One region of the Pediococcus claussenii ATCC BAA-344 genome, then DNA from elsewhere that is predicted to be linked to it. Evidence: predicted binding sites of a transcription regulator. Region 1 holds the regulator's gene; the other holds the start of a gene.
The links. The regulator CtsR, encoded in region 1, represses protease genes until heat stress. The targets are predictions, from matches to a motif close to TTGGTCAAAAAAGGTCAAANA.
Positions count from the first base shown of each region.

Region 2: a site for CtsR is predicted at 4,146-4,166, ahead of PECL_RS05485 (Bax inhibitor-1/YccA family protein). Genes of this name have one in related genera too.

Region 1 covers NC_016605.1:1,280,215-1,287,986, forward strand. Annotated here, with positions in the region: gene PECL_RS06310 (ATP-dependent Clp protease ATP-binding subunit) at 1-1,011, opposite strand, end outside; gene PECL_RS06315 (CtsR family transcriptional regulator) at 1,029-1,496, opposite strand; tRNA gene PECL_RS06320 (tRNA-Pro) at 1,688-1,761, opposite strand; tRNA gene PECL_RS06325 (tRNA-Arg) at 1,837-1,910, opposite strand; tRNA gene PECL_RS06330 (tRNA-Gly) at 1,915-1,986, opposite strand; tRNA gene PECL_RS06335 (tRNA-Thr) at 1,999-2,071, opposite strand; tRNA gene PECL_RS06340 (tRNA-Leu) at 2,079-2,160, opposite strand; tRNA gene PECL_RS06345 (tRNA-Val) at 2,203-2,275, opposite strand; gene serS (serine--tRNA ligase) at 2,474-3,748, opposite strand; gene PECL_RS06355 (deoxynucleoside kinase) at 4,007-4,639, opposite strand; gene PECL_RS06360 (amino acid permease) at 4,749-6,206, opposite strand; lysine riboswitch at 6,319-6,498, opposite strand; gene PECL_RS09740 (GNAT family N-acetyltransferase) at 6,521-7,015, opposite strand; gene PECL_RS06370 (lp_1002 family arylesterase) at 7,135-7,772, shown strand, end outside.
Region 2 covers NC_016605.1:1,134,171-1,141,942, reverse strand. Annotated here, with positions in the region: gene PECL_RS05505 (PepSY domain-containing protein) at 1-110, opposite strand, end outside; gene ytpR (YtpR family tRNA-binding protein) at 180-821, shown strand; gene PECL_RS05495 (DNA translocase FtsK) at 840-2,792, shown strand; gene murC (UDP-N-acetylmuramate--L-alanine ligase) at 2,808-4,121, shown strand; gene PECL_RS05485 (Bax inhibitor-1/YccA family protein) at 4,242-4,940, shown strand; gene PECL_RS05480 (glutathione peroxidase) at 5,099-5,569, shown strand; gene polA (DNA polymerase I) at 5,726-7,772, shown strand, end outside.

The DNA of each region.
Region 1 (7,772 bases):
GGCGGCATCTGATTCAATATATTTTTGGTATTCATTTAGAGTTGTGGCACCAATCGTTTGTAGTTCGCCACGGGCTAATGCAGGCTTCAAAATATTGGAAGCATCAATAGCCCCTTCTGCGCCACCAGCACCTATCAAAGTGTGCAATTCATCGATAAAGAGAATGATACCTTTATCAGTACGAATCTCTTCAATCACCTTTTTTAAACGATCCTCAAATTCACCACGATACTTTGTACCAGCCACTAAAGAGCCCATTTCAAGCATCATCAGACGTTTATTCTGCATATCTTCGGGAACATCACCATCTACGATTCTTTGTGCCAATCCTTCAGCAATAGCAGTTTTACCAACCCCTGGTTCCCCAATCAATACAGGATTATTCTTAGTTCTCCTGCTTAATATCTGAATAACTCGTCGGACTTCCTTACTACGTCCAACAACAGGGTCAATCTGCCCTTCTGCGGCCATTTCAGTTAGGTCTCTTGCAACTGAATCTAAAGTTGGCGTTGCACTACTTTGCCCACCATTAGTTTGACGTTGACGAGCTTGACGAGCGCGCACCGCTGGATTAACACCAAGCTTACGTAGCGCAACCTTTTGCACATCGCTCACACTAATATCAAGCGCTGCTAGAATTCTAGACGATAAAATCGAATCATCCTGTAACAGGGCCAATAGCAAATGCTCAGTTCCAATCTTGCTTGACTTTAATTGTTTAGCTTCGTCACCTGCCAAACTCAAAATTTCTTTTGCCTTAGGAGAATAAGGTAAGTAATCATTCTTACGAGAAGTCAGGTTACCATATCCTGTGAAACTTTCAATTTCTTCTGTTACATCCACTTCTTGAACGTTAAATTGGTCCAATACACTTTTAGCAACTCCATTTTGCTCAATTGTGAGTGCTAGTAATAAATGCTCAGTTCCAACTGCTGGATGTTTGAATTTCTTTGCTTGTTCCTGTGCAATCATTAATACATTTTTTGCACTGGGTGTAAATAAGTTATCCATGTCCCCACCAAACTTTCTTAATCCTCATACCTTAAGTGATTTAAGATACCAATTAAAATACGTGCTCGAATCTTGTTTTCAATATCACGATCACCAAAAGCAAGTGTCGTTTTATCAATAGCAGATAATACCAGATTCATTTCACGTTTATTCAGAACATCATCTTCATATAAACTACCGATGATTGAAGTGGCATCGCGAGCATTAATCGAATCACCAATAACCTCGATCAATGAATCTAATACATCTATATCCTCTAGTAAGTTAACTTTTTCAATTCTGATATAACCGCCACCACCACGCTTACTTTCAACTACATACCCATTTTGGATAGTAAAGCGTGTTTTAATCACATAATTAATCTGCGACGGAACAACGTCAAATTGATTGGCTATTTCTGAACGTCGAATCTCGACCTCCTCAGAATCAGCGAGAATGCTTTTCAAATATCGTTCAATGATATCCGAAATATTTTGTCCTTGCACTGCAATCACCTCCAAGCTTTGACTAATGTTGACTATCATTATACGAGAATTTTATTAAAATGCAAAAAAATAGTACTAACTTAAATCTGTCATACATTTAACCAGCATATTAACAAGTCTTTATTTCTAAAAAATCATGAGACAAAAAAAGAACCGTTTCAAAATCAAGTTTTGCAACAGTTCCAACCAAATCGGGAAAACAGGATTTGAACCTGCGACCCCCACGTCCCGAACGTGGTGCTCTACCAAGCTGAGCTACTTCCCGTAATATATTTATTTTAGCACTAACGGAAAAAGTGTAAATAAAAACCAGAACGTTTTTCAACATTCTGGTAAACGATGCACCCAGCAGGAGTCGAACCTGCAACCTTCTGATTCGTAGTCAGACACTCTATCCAATTGCGCTATGGGTGCAAAAAGCGGAAGACGGGATTCGAACCCGCGACCCCCACCATGGCAAGGTGATGTTCTACCACTGAACTACTTCCGCAAAAAAATAAAATGCCGACTAGAGGATTCGAACCTCCGACCCCCTGTTTACAAGACAGGTGCTCTGCCAACTGAGCTAAGTCGGCCTCACAATGCGGGCGAAGGGATTCGAACCCCCACACCTTTCGATACAAGAACCTAAATCTTGCGCGTCTGCCAATTCCGCCACGCCCGCAAACATGTTCATAATGGATGGTACCATAGAACCGAAGTTCCATGGAGGATACAGGGTTCGAACCTGTGACCCCCTGCTTGTAAGGCAGATGCTCTCCCAGCTGAGCTAATCCTCCGTGAACACATTTATAAATATTACCGATTAATGGTTCATCTGTCAACATGTTTTTGAAAATAATGAAGAATCAAATAGTTTTTATTTGTAAATATCTTATGTTTTAAAGGTTACCTTTAAAACAAAACATCAAAAAACGAACTCCAATTCAATGAATAAATCATCAACAGGAGCTCGCATCATTCTAATCTCACTAGCATTATTTAATAACTGTTTGCCCACCCATGTAAGGGACCAATGCTTCAGGAATATTTACGGAACCATCTTCGTTTTGGAAGTTTTCCAAAATTGCAGCTACTGTGCGTCCAACAGCCAAACCGGAACCATTCAAAGTATGCACATATTGTAGCTTATCATTTTCATCGCGATACCTAATATGGGCACGACGAGCTTGGAAATCTGTACAGTTTGAACAACTTGATATCTCGCGGTAAGTATTTTGGGCTGGGATCCAAACCTCCAAATCATGAGTCATTGCAGCAGTGAAACTCATATCACTGGTAGTCAACGTGATTGCACGATAAGGAAGATCCAACTTGTGCAATAAGCTTTCAGCATGTTCAGTTAGATTTTCTAACTCATTCCAGGAATTTTCAGGTCTTACTACTTTAACCATTTCCACTTTATTAAATTGGTGCATCCGGATCAACCCCCGAGTGTCGCGACCAGCACTTCCGGCCTCCGAACGAAATGCAGGTGATAAAGCCGTTACATTAATAGGTAGTTGTTCATTATCTAAAATTTCATCACGATAATAATTTACCAAAGGTACCTCAGCAGTAGGAATTAAAGTTAAGTTTTCACCAGCAATCTCATATCCTGCGTGTGTTTCCTTGAACTTAGGAAACTGTCCGGTACCAAACATTGAAGCATCATTCACCATATATGGTGTAATCTCTTCAGTAAAACCAGCTTTGTTATTTTGATCTAGGAAAAAATTGTATATAGCTCGTTCTAATCGAGCTCCATCCCCAATATAATAAACAAAACGGCTTCCTGAAACTTTAGCTGCTCGTTCAAAATTCAAGATTCCAAGTTTTTCACCGATTTCCCAATGAGGTTTTGGTTCAAAGTCAAACTTTCTTGGTTGACCGTCCTTGCGCAATTCAACGCTTCCCTCTTCCGTTAGACTAACTGGAACGTCTGGATGTGGAATATTTGGTAAATGCGCAGCCATATCATCAACCTCTTTGGCTGAGTTCTGTAGTTTTTCATCGAGTTCTTTAATATCCTTACTTACGGATTGCATTTCCTTGATTTGTTCTGTTGCATCTTCTTTTTGACGTTTCTTAAGCGAAATTTGATCAGAAACCTCGTTGCGTAACTTTTTTAAATTTTCACTTTTAACGATTAAATCACGCCGTTCTTCATCCTTTGCAATTAACTTGTCAATTGTCTCGCCTTTTACACCACGTGTAGCCAACTTAGCCTTAATATCATCTGGATTATTTCTAATTAGCTTTAAATCTAACATATAAATTCCTCCTTATATCATAAAAAAACGAGCCTCTCTCCCAAAAATCATGGGACGAAGAGGCTCGTTTCGCGGTACCACCCAAGTTCACTGCAAAAATACAGTACACTCAAAAGAGATGATAACGGAATCACCGTGTGACACTACTCACCCGCATTCAACGTCGGAGTTTCGGTTAGCGACTCCCATCAACATCGCCTCTCTGTTAACCTACTTTAAACGTATCGCGTTTTCTCTAAAGACATTGTACGTAATTAATTACATTTCTGCAACTTTTGCATCAATTAGATCTAAAACCTTAGCACGTGCATCAACACTCTCAACAAAATCAAGTTGATCACCGTTAATCTTAATCTTGGGACTTTGATCATATTTGTCAAACCACTTAACATAACGTTGATTCAAAGTCTTATAATAATCGTACAATTCAGGATCGGCATCAATCTGCTCATATGATCGACCCCTTTTTTTAATTCGCTTTAACATTGTATCAAAAGAAATATCAATATGAATTAACAAATCAGGATTTTTCTGATATGAAAGCCTAGGCAATTCTTCCATCATGTTACTTAACAGTGAATCATAGATTGAAACTTCTGTATCAGTTGCTCTACCCATGTCGGCATTTAAATGAAACAACAGTGAATCCTCATAAATTGAACGATCCATTACGCTTCGCGACAAGCCAGAGGCAGCCTTGATACTATCCATCCGCTTATTTAAAAAATAAATCTGAAGCAAAAATGCGTACCGTTTTGGATCTTTGTAAAATAACGGCAAAATCTTGTTATCGTCAACTGACTCATAATAAGCTTGGCTATCCCAATGCTTAGTAAGTAACTCGGTAAGAGTTGTTTTCCCTGCCCCAATTGGTCCTGATAATGCAATCATGTTTGTTCCCCTTTTGAATTAAAAATAATGTTCATCTATAGTAACTATTCATAACATCAGCACTACATATTGTATCATCATTCTGATTCAAAACAATATCTTGATTTTTCTATTCTTTAGTGATATCTGGTTTGCTTAGATCAACTTCATCTAACGGAATCAAATGAGTCTTGTATTTTATCTTATAGTATAGGAACAAAATAATGAATAGTGGGATCGACATGTAAGTAATACCCATTGCTTCCCAATTCAAATGTTTAACTGCGTCTAAATCCTGTCCAATAATAACAACAATACTTAAAACAAAAGCAAACAAAGGACCAACTGGGAACCATTTAGCACGGTATTTTAAATCTGCTAAATCTTTTCCCTGCTTAACGTAGGCTCTTCTAAACCGCCAATGAGATACTGCAATCCCTACCCAAGCAACAAATCCAGTTAAACCACTTGCTGCAACGAGCCACATATAAATCTCAGGTCCTTCAATACTTGCAATAAACGTTAGCAATCCAACAATTGTTGTACCAACAAGAGCTGCCAAGGGAATTCCACGTTTTGTAGTTCTTTCGAAGAACTTAGCCGCATATCCTTGTTTAGCCATCGAATAAAGCATTCTTGTTGAGGCATACATACCCGAATTTGCTGATGACAGAACAGACGTCAAAATAACAGCATTCATAACGCCAGCAGCCCCAGCTAATCCCGCTCTTCTAAACACTAGAGTAAACGGACTAATTTTAATGTCGCTGGCTGAGGACCCTAATAAATCTGGGCTTGTGTATGGAACGATACATGCAATAACAAAAATTGCGAGAATATAAAAAAGCAAAATTCGCCAGAAGACTTGGTTAACTGCCTTAGGAACGCTTTTTTCAGGAGTTTCAGACTCCCCAGCTGTAATTCCGATTAATTCGGTTCCTTGAAACGAAAAACCTGCAACTACAAAAACACCCAAAACCGATGGAATACCACCAACAAACGGTGCTTTTTTATACACGAAGTTTTCAAGTAGTGTTGCATGTCCACCCATAATTCCAACAATCGTCAAAACACCTACAATCAAGAATACAATAACTGTTACAACTTTAATTATGGCAATCCAGTATTCCGCTTCACCAAAAGCCTTAACTGTCAAAGCATTAACTAAAAAGATTACCACTAAAGCCACCATACTCCATATCCATCCTGGAATATCTGGTAGCCAAAATTTCATAATAAGTGAAATTGTACTAATGTCAACGGCTACAGTTATTGCCCAATTAAACCAATAATTCCAACCCATGGCAAATCCAAACGCCGGATCAACATATTTAGTTGAATACGTTGCAAACGAACCAGAGACTGGCATATAAGTTGCCATTTCTCCCAAACTTGTCATTAAGAAGTACACCATAATTCCCATTGCAACATACGCAAATAATGCTCCACCAGGACCGGCTGTTGAAATGGCTGATCCACTTGCAACAAATAAACCAGTTCCAATACTTCCTCCTAACGCAATCATTGAAATATGGCGGGTTTTAAGCGCTCTTTCAACTTGATTGTTTTCCTCAACTTCCTTTGCCATAAAATGACCTCCTTAAAATTCGCAGAAGGCGCTAATTTCAACCTTTATGCAATAAAAAAAGTCTTCTTGAAAGCATCCGCTCACAAAAAGACCCGTTAGTATCACTAGTCAAATCGTAGATAGCGCTCCGCAACCGTATCTGGTTACGACAGTTCACACTCTGTTAAAATGTGCCCCAACCAACAATTGAAAAAGCGCATGCTAGTTTCGGCTTCGCACCCTTTCGCATGACATCTTCGACGCTTTTCGTCTTAATCACCTACTAATGTTTGAAGCAACCTCTTCTTTCGATGTATTTGATTATAGAGAATTTATTACCATTCCGCAAGGTTCAATTTGAATTGATCAACCTTATGCGGCAAAAAATCGTATGCTGATGTTTCGATGATTTGTTCACTAAAATGAAAACCATTATTCTCAAGCACTTTTTTTGATGCAACATTGGTAACCCATGTATTGGCAATCATTACAGTAATTAGAGGGTCAGCATTTTTTATGATCCCAATAAATTTTCTGATCGCATCCGTCATTATGTGTTGGTTCCAAAAATATTTATCTAAAAAATATCCTAGCTCAAAGATTCCCTCATCCGGTATATTTGGACTTAATGTAATAATTCCAATAAAATTTTCCGACTCAAAAATCCCATAACTAAAACGATTACTTAGAACTGCATTGAAGTGAATTTGCTTTGCAATTTCGCTATCAAATCGGGGCAAGCCTACTTCTTGCGGAACTTCTTTATTTGATAATATTTCAAAATAACGATTGAAATCTGCGGTCGTAGTCCTTCTTAGTTCTATATTCATGATACAATATCTCCTCTAAGTTCATACAAATACTATACAATAGAAACTATTACAAATAGTAAATATATAACTTGTCATCGTAACTTTAATTCTTTGACAATTAGCTAGGAGGCATTTTTATGCAAGTAAACACCATTACACTCAGTTCTAACAGTTCGGCAACATTAACAAGTTATCTACAAGAGACAGACGCAACTGGAAAAATTAAAAACCGTCCACTATTAATTTTCGTTCCCGGAGGAAGCTACACCCATATTCCAACTGAACAATCCGAAACTGTTGCACTACGTTTCATCGCAGCAGGCTTTCAAGTTGCTATTTTACGATATTCGTTTATAGGTGAAAAAGAACCGCTGTTTCCAAATCCCATTATTGAACTAGCTCAATCTGTCGTTTATGCCAAAAGCCATTCTAATGATTGGAATATCGATCCGTCAAAAATTATATTAATGGGCTTTTCTGTTGGTGGACACATCGTAAGCAACTACAATAACTATTGGAACTCCGAATGGCTATCCCAAAAAGTAGATTCAACCCATGACCAATTAAAAGTGGCTGCTACAATTTTAGGATATCCAGTAATTAGTCCCTTCCTAGGATTCCCAGATTCAGCAACTCTTGTAAAATGGACAAATGAACCCGAACGCTACGCTGCAGATCAAAACGTCACAGCTTCCAACGTACCAAGTTTTATTTGGACTACCCAAGATGATCAACTTGTGCCTTCGAAAAACAGTTTAAAATACTATCAAGCATT
Region 2 (7,772 bases), 150 kb from region 1:
GAATTGAGCTTACGGTGTGCCTTGAGATAGTTTGATAAACCGACGCCTGCTACAAAAGCTGTTGCGACGGCAGAACTAATGATAAAAAATTTCAAACGTTTTATTGACATGAAAACACTTCCAATCATTATTTTACAACCATTTTAACATAATTAATAATTGAATAAAGAGGGATACGGATGCTTATTTCTAGTTACAATCCTCAAGCATGGGGAGATATATTAGTTACAATTTTAGGACCAGATGCTGATGAACAGCAGGTAGAAGTAAAAGATAATATTGCCCAAATTACGGATACAAATAGTGGCAAAGTAATTGGAATTAATTTTTTGAATATTTCTAAAGTGATGAAAATAGATGAAATTGGGCAAGTACAATTAAATGATTCGCAAATCGAAACTCTAAATGATCTCCTGAATAAAGCTGGTTTTGAAACATTATTAACTGTGGATAGAGATCCTAAATTTGTAGTTGGATACGTAAAATCAACTACTCCGCATCCTGACTCAGATCATTTGCTAATTACAGAAACTGAAATAGGTAATGGAGAAACATTACAGTTAGTCAGCGGATCACCAAACATGAAAGCAGATATTAAAGTAGTTGTGGCTAAAGTTGGTGCTATGATGCCAAACGGAACGATTATTTGGCCAGGAGAACTTCGCGGCGTTAAAAGTGACGGTATGATTGTATCTGGAAGAGAGCTTGGTTTGAAAAATGCTCCTCAAAAGAAGGGTGCACTAATTTTACCCGAGAATGATGACCACTTTAAGCTTGGTGATGCGTTTGACTTTGAACGAGGAAATCACTTATTTGATTAGTACTAGTTAGGGGTAAGTATGGGTAAGTATGATGGGCCAGCCTTTTTTCGAAAAAAGAAAAAAGAAGAAGAAAGATTAGAATTTAAAGATCCACAAGGCCAAGATCAAGTTGAAAATGGCCTTTTTAAAACTGAAAAAAAATTTAAGCCGGCAATTGATGAAAAAGAAGTTAAGCACTTAAAAAAAATAACGAGGCAAGATAAAACTTTTCAGGAGAACAAACAAGGTGAGACTTCTAAATTTGTACCGCGAAGTCATCTTAAGTCTGAATCTATGCCTAGAGAATCGATAACACGTTCAGAAAGTTATCCAGCGAAAGAATTGGATAGTCGGAGTGACATGCAGAGTAGTACGAGACTTGATTCACAATCAATAAGCGTAAGTAGTCAGTTAACAGAATCCAGTTTAACAAGTGGAGAAGTGTCAAGAGAACTTTCAACAAGCAACTTTTCTTCCAATCACCGACGTCACCGTATATTTGAAGAACCAACTCCAGATTTTGATGTAGAAGTACCTAAGTCTGCTCTAACGTCTAATCAGGTGGATGAACATTCAGAAATGATTCGTGGATATAATTTCCCTAAGGTTTCAATGTTACCAGATCCTATCAGGACAGCTGAAAATACTTCTGAATGGGTAAAAGATTTGGCTCAGAGACTTAATGATGCTCTGAGTGCGTTTGGGGTTAATGCGAGTGTAGCAAATTGGACAGTGGGTCCTACTGTCACGCAATTTGAAATCGAACTTGGCAGAGGAGTTAAAGTTAATAAAATAACTAATTTGGCAGATGATTTGAAATTACAATTAGCGGCTCGTGATATTAGAATTGAGGCTCCTATTCCAGGGAAAAGTACTGTTGGGATCGAAGTACCAAATCTTAAATCTAGGCCAGTTTTATTGTCAGAAATTATTGATTCAGATGCTTTTAGAAATAGTGAGTCGCCCTTAACCGTTGCGATCGGAGTTGATTTATTTGGACAACCTCGGGTTTACGACTTGCGTAAGATGCCGCATGGATTGATTGCAGGTGCTACTGGTTCTGGAAAATCAGTCTTTATTAATAGTTTGTTAGTTTCACTATTATATAAAGCAACGCCAAAAGAATTAAGGTTACTTTTAATTGATCCTAAGGCAGTTGAACTTGCCCCATACAACAATTTGCCACATTTGTTATCACCAGTTATTTCTGATCCAAAGGCAGCTTCAGCAGCGTTAAAATGGGTTACAAAAGAAATGGATCAACGTTACGAAAAACTAGCTGCTGCGGGTGCGAGAAATATTGAGCAATTTAATAAAAAGGCAGAAAAAGTTGGTGATGACGCTAACAAAATGCCGTATATCGTTGTAATCATTGATGAGTTGGCGGATTTGATGATGGTAGCGTCTTCCGAAGTTCAAGATTATATTGTGCGTATCACCCAAAAAGCCCGTGCAGCTGGAATTCATTTGATTATTGCAACTCAGAGGCCAAGTGTGGATGTCGTTACAGGTCTTATAAAAAATAACATTCCAACTCGGGTTGCATTCATGGTTTCTAGTCAAATTGATTCGCGTACGATTCTTGATCACGCTGGAGCGGAACGTTTGCTTGGAAGAGGAGATATGTTATTTCTCGGGAACGGTGCTAGTCGCCCCGTTCGCTTGCAAGGTGCATATATTGAAGATGAAATTGACGAAATTACAGAGTATGTTCGAGGACAAGCACCGCCACAGTATATGTTTAATCCGACTGAGTTGAAAGAAGCAGTGGCTCAAACGGATAATTCAGATGAATTGATGGGTGATGTTTTGAAGTATATTGCGAACGAAGATACAGTATCTACTTCCAAGTTACAGAGGATGTTTTCAATTGGATATAATCGTGCTGCTACAATGATTGATCAACTTGAAGAATTAGGATACGTGTCTGAGGCTCGAGGATCTAAGCCACGTGATGTCTATTATAGTGGTGAAGAAGAAAATAAAAAATGATAGGAGTGCTCTAACGTGGATAAAGAGAAAATTTATTTTTTTGTAGGAATAAAAGGTTCTGGAATGAGTTCTTTAGCACTAATATTACATGATGAAGGATTTAAAGTTATTGGATCAGATATTGATCAGTACACTTTTACACAAAAAGGGTTAGAAGCTGCTGGAATTAAAATTTTATCTTTTGATCCCAATAATTTAAAAGATGGAATGGTGGTAATTGCCGGTAACGCCTTCACTGATCAGCACCCGGAAATTGAGCGTGCTCGTGCTATGAACCTCGAAGTAATCCGTTATCATGAACTATTAGGTCAAATGTTGGGTTCATATACAAGCATTGGCGTTGCTGGGACACATGGTAAAACAAGTACAACTGGTCTCCTTTCCCATGTTCTTAGTGGTGTTGCTCCAACTAGTTATTTAATAGGAGATGGGACGGGTAAAGGTATACCTGACGCTCGTTTCTTTGTGTTTGAGGCAGACGAATATCGACGACACTTTATTGCATACCACCCAGATTATATGATTATGACAAATGTAGATTTTGATCATCCGGACTATTACAAGGATCTTGCTGATGTTCAAAGTGCCTTCCAGAAAGTAGCATTACAAGTAAAAAAAGGTATTTTTGCTTGGGGTGATGACAAAGGTCTAAGAAGCTTGCATGCGGATGTTCCCATCTATTATTACGGTACAAGTGAGAATGATGATTTTCAGGCGCAAAATGTTGAGAGGACTACAACGGGGTCGGAGTTTGACGTAGTTCATCATGGTAAAAAAATAGGGCATTTTGAAATACCCCTTTTTGGAGAGCATAATGTTTTAAATAGTTTGGCCGTTATTGCTGTCAGTTACTTCGAATCGATTGATTTAGATCTTATTAAGCGTGAGCTAATGAGTTATCAAGGAGTTAAGCGCCGCTTCTCCGAAGAAAAAGTTGGTGACAACGTCCTTATTGATGATTACGCTCATCACCCATCTGAAATCAAAGCAACAATTGATGCTACAAGACAAAAGTATCCTGACAAAAAAGTTGTAGCCGTTTTTCAGCCACATACATATTCGAGGACTGCAGCGTTATTAGATGGATTTGCAAAGAGTTTGAGTTTGGCTGATCAGGTGATTTTAACTGAAATATTTGGCTCTGCTCGTGAGTCTGAGGGTAAAGTTTCTTCAAAGGATCTAGCTGATAAAATTGGAAATGATACCAAAATAATTCATGAGAATGATTTACAAGCATTATTAGACTTACATGATGCGGTACTAGTTTTCATGGGCGCTGGCGATATTGGAAAATATGAAGATGATTATAAGGCTGCTATTAAGGGTTAGAAAAACAAATTTAAGAAATGTATAAATTTGACTTTTGTTGACCATTTGACGTTTAAAAACTCGAATTATGAGTTAAAAGCTGGTACAATTGCACTCAAATAGAGAAAAGGGGCAATTTAATTGGAAGAACCTAGAAATGTAATTAATACCCAAGTAGGGTTAAATCGATTTTTAACTAAGATGTACGGGTGGATGGCGGCGGCAGTTGCCTTTTCAGGCATTATTTCCTTTATGGGGGCCACTGTTTGGCGACCACAGTACATTACTTTTATGAATAATAGGCTTGCGTATTGGCTCATCTTTGGTGGATTATTCCTGTTTAGTATGTTTGGACAGCGCTCTGCTTTGCAAAATCCAATGACCGGATTTTTGATGCTCTTTGGATTTGCGGGATTCTTTGGATTTTCACTGTCAGCCATTTTCCTTGTTTATAGTGCTGCTACGATAGCAGGGGCCTTCTTTGCTGCGACAGTTACGTTCGTTGTAATGGCGTTGATAGGTCTGACTACGAAGCGGGACCTTAGCAAGATGGGTACGCAACTCTTAGCAGCATTAATTGGGATGATTGTTGTATCATTTATCAATATGCTTTTCATTCATAGTAGCGCCGTTGTTTTTGTGTTTTCAATTATTGGGATTCTTGTGTTCGCGGGATTATCCATGTATAACACGGCACAGATGAAAAATATGTACCTTAGCTATGGTGACCAAGTTTCAGAAACTGGACTGGCTTTACAGGGAGCTTTCAGTCTTTATCTTGATTTTATTAATTTATTTCAGTATTTCCTTATGATTTTTGGATGGGGAAGCCGAGATTAAAATTTAACCTTTAGATATTAGAAGTTGTAATCAATTGTTTTGATGCAACTTCTTTTTATATACTAAATTTACAATTAAAAATTTCAAGAAACATAGATATTATCTCTGAAATATTGAAGAAAATAATATTGAAAAAAATTTAATGAAAGTGAGATATTATGACAACATTTTATGATTTTTCAGAAACAGAGATGGATGGGAAGAAGATTAATTTTGCTGAGTATAAAGGAAAAGTTGTAATAGTCGTAAACACTGCTAGTAAGTGTGGGTTTGCACCACAATTAGAGACGCTTGAAGAAATTTATAATGAGTATCATAGTAAGGGGCTTGAAATACTAGGGCTACCTTCAAATCAATTTAAACAGGAATTGAAATCTGATGAAGAGACCCTCGATTATTGTCAGATGCATTACGGAGTTACTTTTCCAATGACTAAGAGAGTTGTTGTGAATGGTAAAGATGAGGATCAGCTGTTTACGTATTTAAAAGAAACATCCGGTAACGGCAGAATTAAGTGGAATTTTACTAAGTTTCTAATTGATAGAGATGGACACTTAATTAAAAGGTACGCACCGATAACAACACCCCAAAAAATGATTGCGGATATTGAGGATGCAATTAAGAAATAAGACTTGGAACGATAAGGCATTGGTTAAACGTGATTGATTCTTTTCTAAAAAACATGTAATGGGAAAAGTGCTTATCATTGATATAATTTTTGACTAAAGACTTCGTGCTTTGTTGCATTTTTGGTATGATGTAGATAGGATAAACGGAGGAAAATTATGACTGATAAACGATTACTTTTGATTGATGGGAACAGTATTGCGTTTCGTTCTTTTTTTGCATTACAAAATTCACTAAGTCGATTCACTAATGCTGATGGATTGCATACTAATGCTATTTATGGTTTTAATAAAATGCTAGATATTATCTTGGATAATGTAAACCCAACAGATGCTTTAGTTGCTTTTGATGCTGGAAAGACAACCTTTAGGACAAAAATGTATACCAATTACAAGGGGGGACGTGCCAAAACACCTTCGGAATTAACAGAGCAAATGCCATATTTACGTGATTTGCTAACAGGATACGGAATAAAGTCGTACGAATTGGCTGATTATGAAGCTGATGATATTATTGGAACTTTGTCCTTAGAAGCAGAAAAGCTTGGATATCGTGTCACAATAGTGACGGGTGACCGTGATTTAACTCAGTTAGTCAGTGATAAGACCACAGTGGCTGTTACCGTTAAGGGCGTTACCGAGGTTGAAGATTATACTCCAGAGCATTTGAAAGAAAAGTTAGGTGTGACACCTACGCAAGTGATTGATTTAAAGGGGTTAATGGGAGACAGCTCAGATAATTATCCTGGCGTAACTAAAGTTGGTGAAAAGACCGCCTTAAAGCTGATTGACCAGTTTGGAAGTGTTGAAAATTTATACGACCACATTGATGATCTAAAGCAAAGCAAGATGAAAGAGCACCTTATCGAAGATGAAGATAATGCATTTTTATCAAAAAAATTGGCAACAATTGATCGTGATTCCCCTCTAAAAATTGGATTGGATCAACTTGAATATAAAGGAATTAACGAAGAATACCTAATTGATTTTTATCAAAAAATGGGATTTAAATCCTATTTAAAAAAATTTCAAAAATCTGGTGGGCTGAAAGAAGTAGAGCAAACACAATTTCAAGAGTTAACAAAAGCGAATTTAGATAAGGCAATGGAGAGCTTAGGTAATGAAGTATCTTTGTATTTAGAAATGCCTGAAAAAAATTATCATTTATCAAGTTTTGCGGGTTTTGTAATAGGCAACGATGAAAAGTGGTTTGTTTCCCGGAATGTCGAGTTACTCAAACTTCCAACCATTAAAGATTTGATTGAAAATATTGACGTAAAATTAAATGTTTTTGATAGCAAGCGAACCTATGTGGGCTTGAATAGACTAGAAATTAATGCTCAATGTTTTAATTACGACGTTTTATTACAATCATATTTACTTGATACTAATGAGAATTCTAATGATTTAGGTTTATTAGCTCAACAACATGCTTATTATAATGTGGAATCCGATGCTGACGTGTACGGCACTGGTGCAAAGTTGTCTATTCCAGATGATGATCAAACCTTTTTTCAGCATCTGGCGAATAAGGGTAAAGCAATAGAGGTTTTAGGAAAAGCCTTGGATGGCGAGTTGAAGCAAAATGAGCAGGATAAACTTTATTGGGAAATCGAATTGCCCCTTGCAATAGTTTTGGCAAAAATGGAAATCAGCGGAATTAGAGTAGATTCCAATCGGTTAATCCAAATGCAAAGTGAATTTGCTGAACGATTAAGTGAAATAGAAGGTGAAATTTACCGTTTGGCGGGTGAAGAGTTCAATATAAACTCTCCTAAACAATTAGGACGGATTTTATTCGAAAAAATGCGTTTGCCAATTATCAAGAAAACCAAGACAGGATACTCAACAGCGGTTGATGTTCTTGAAAAACTACGTGGGGAATCTGATATTGTTGATGATATTTTAAACTATCGAACTATTTCAAAGATCCAATCTACCTATGTTGAAGGCCTTTTAAAAGTTGTACATTCGAAAGATCAAAAAATTCACACAACATACATTCAAACTTTAACCCAAACGGGGCGATTATCATCAATTGAACCTAATTTACAGAATATTCCCGTTCGAATTGATGAAGGAAAGAAGATTCGACAAGCTTTCGTACCCTCAAAGGAAGGATGGCACATTTTATCATCCGATTATTCTCAAATTGAGTTGCGTGTGCTGGCACACCTAACCGGTGATAAGAACATGCAGGAAGCCT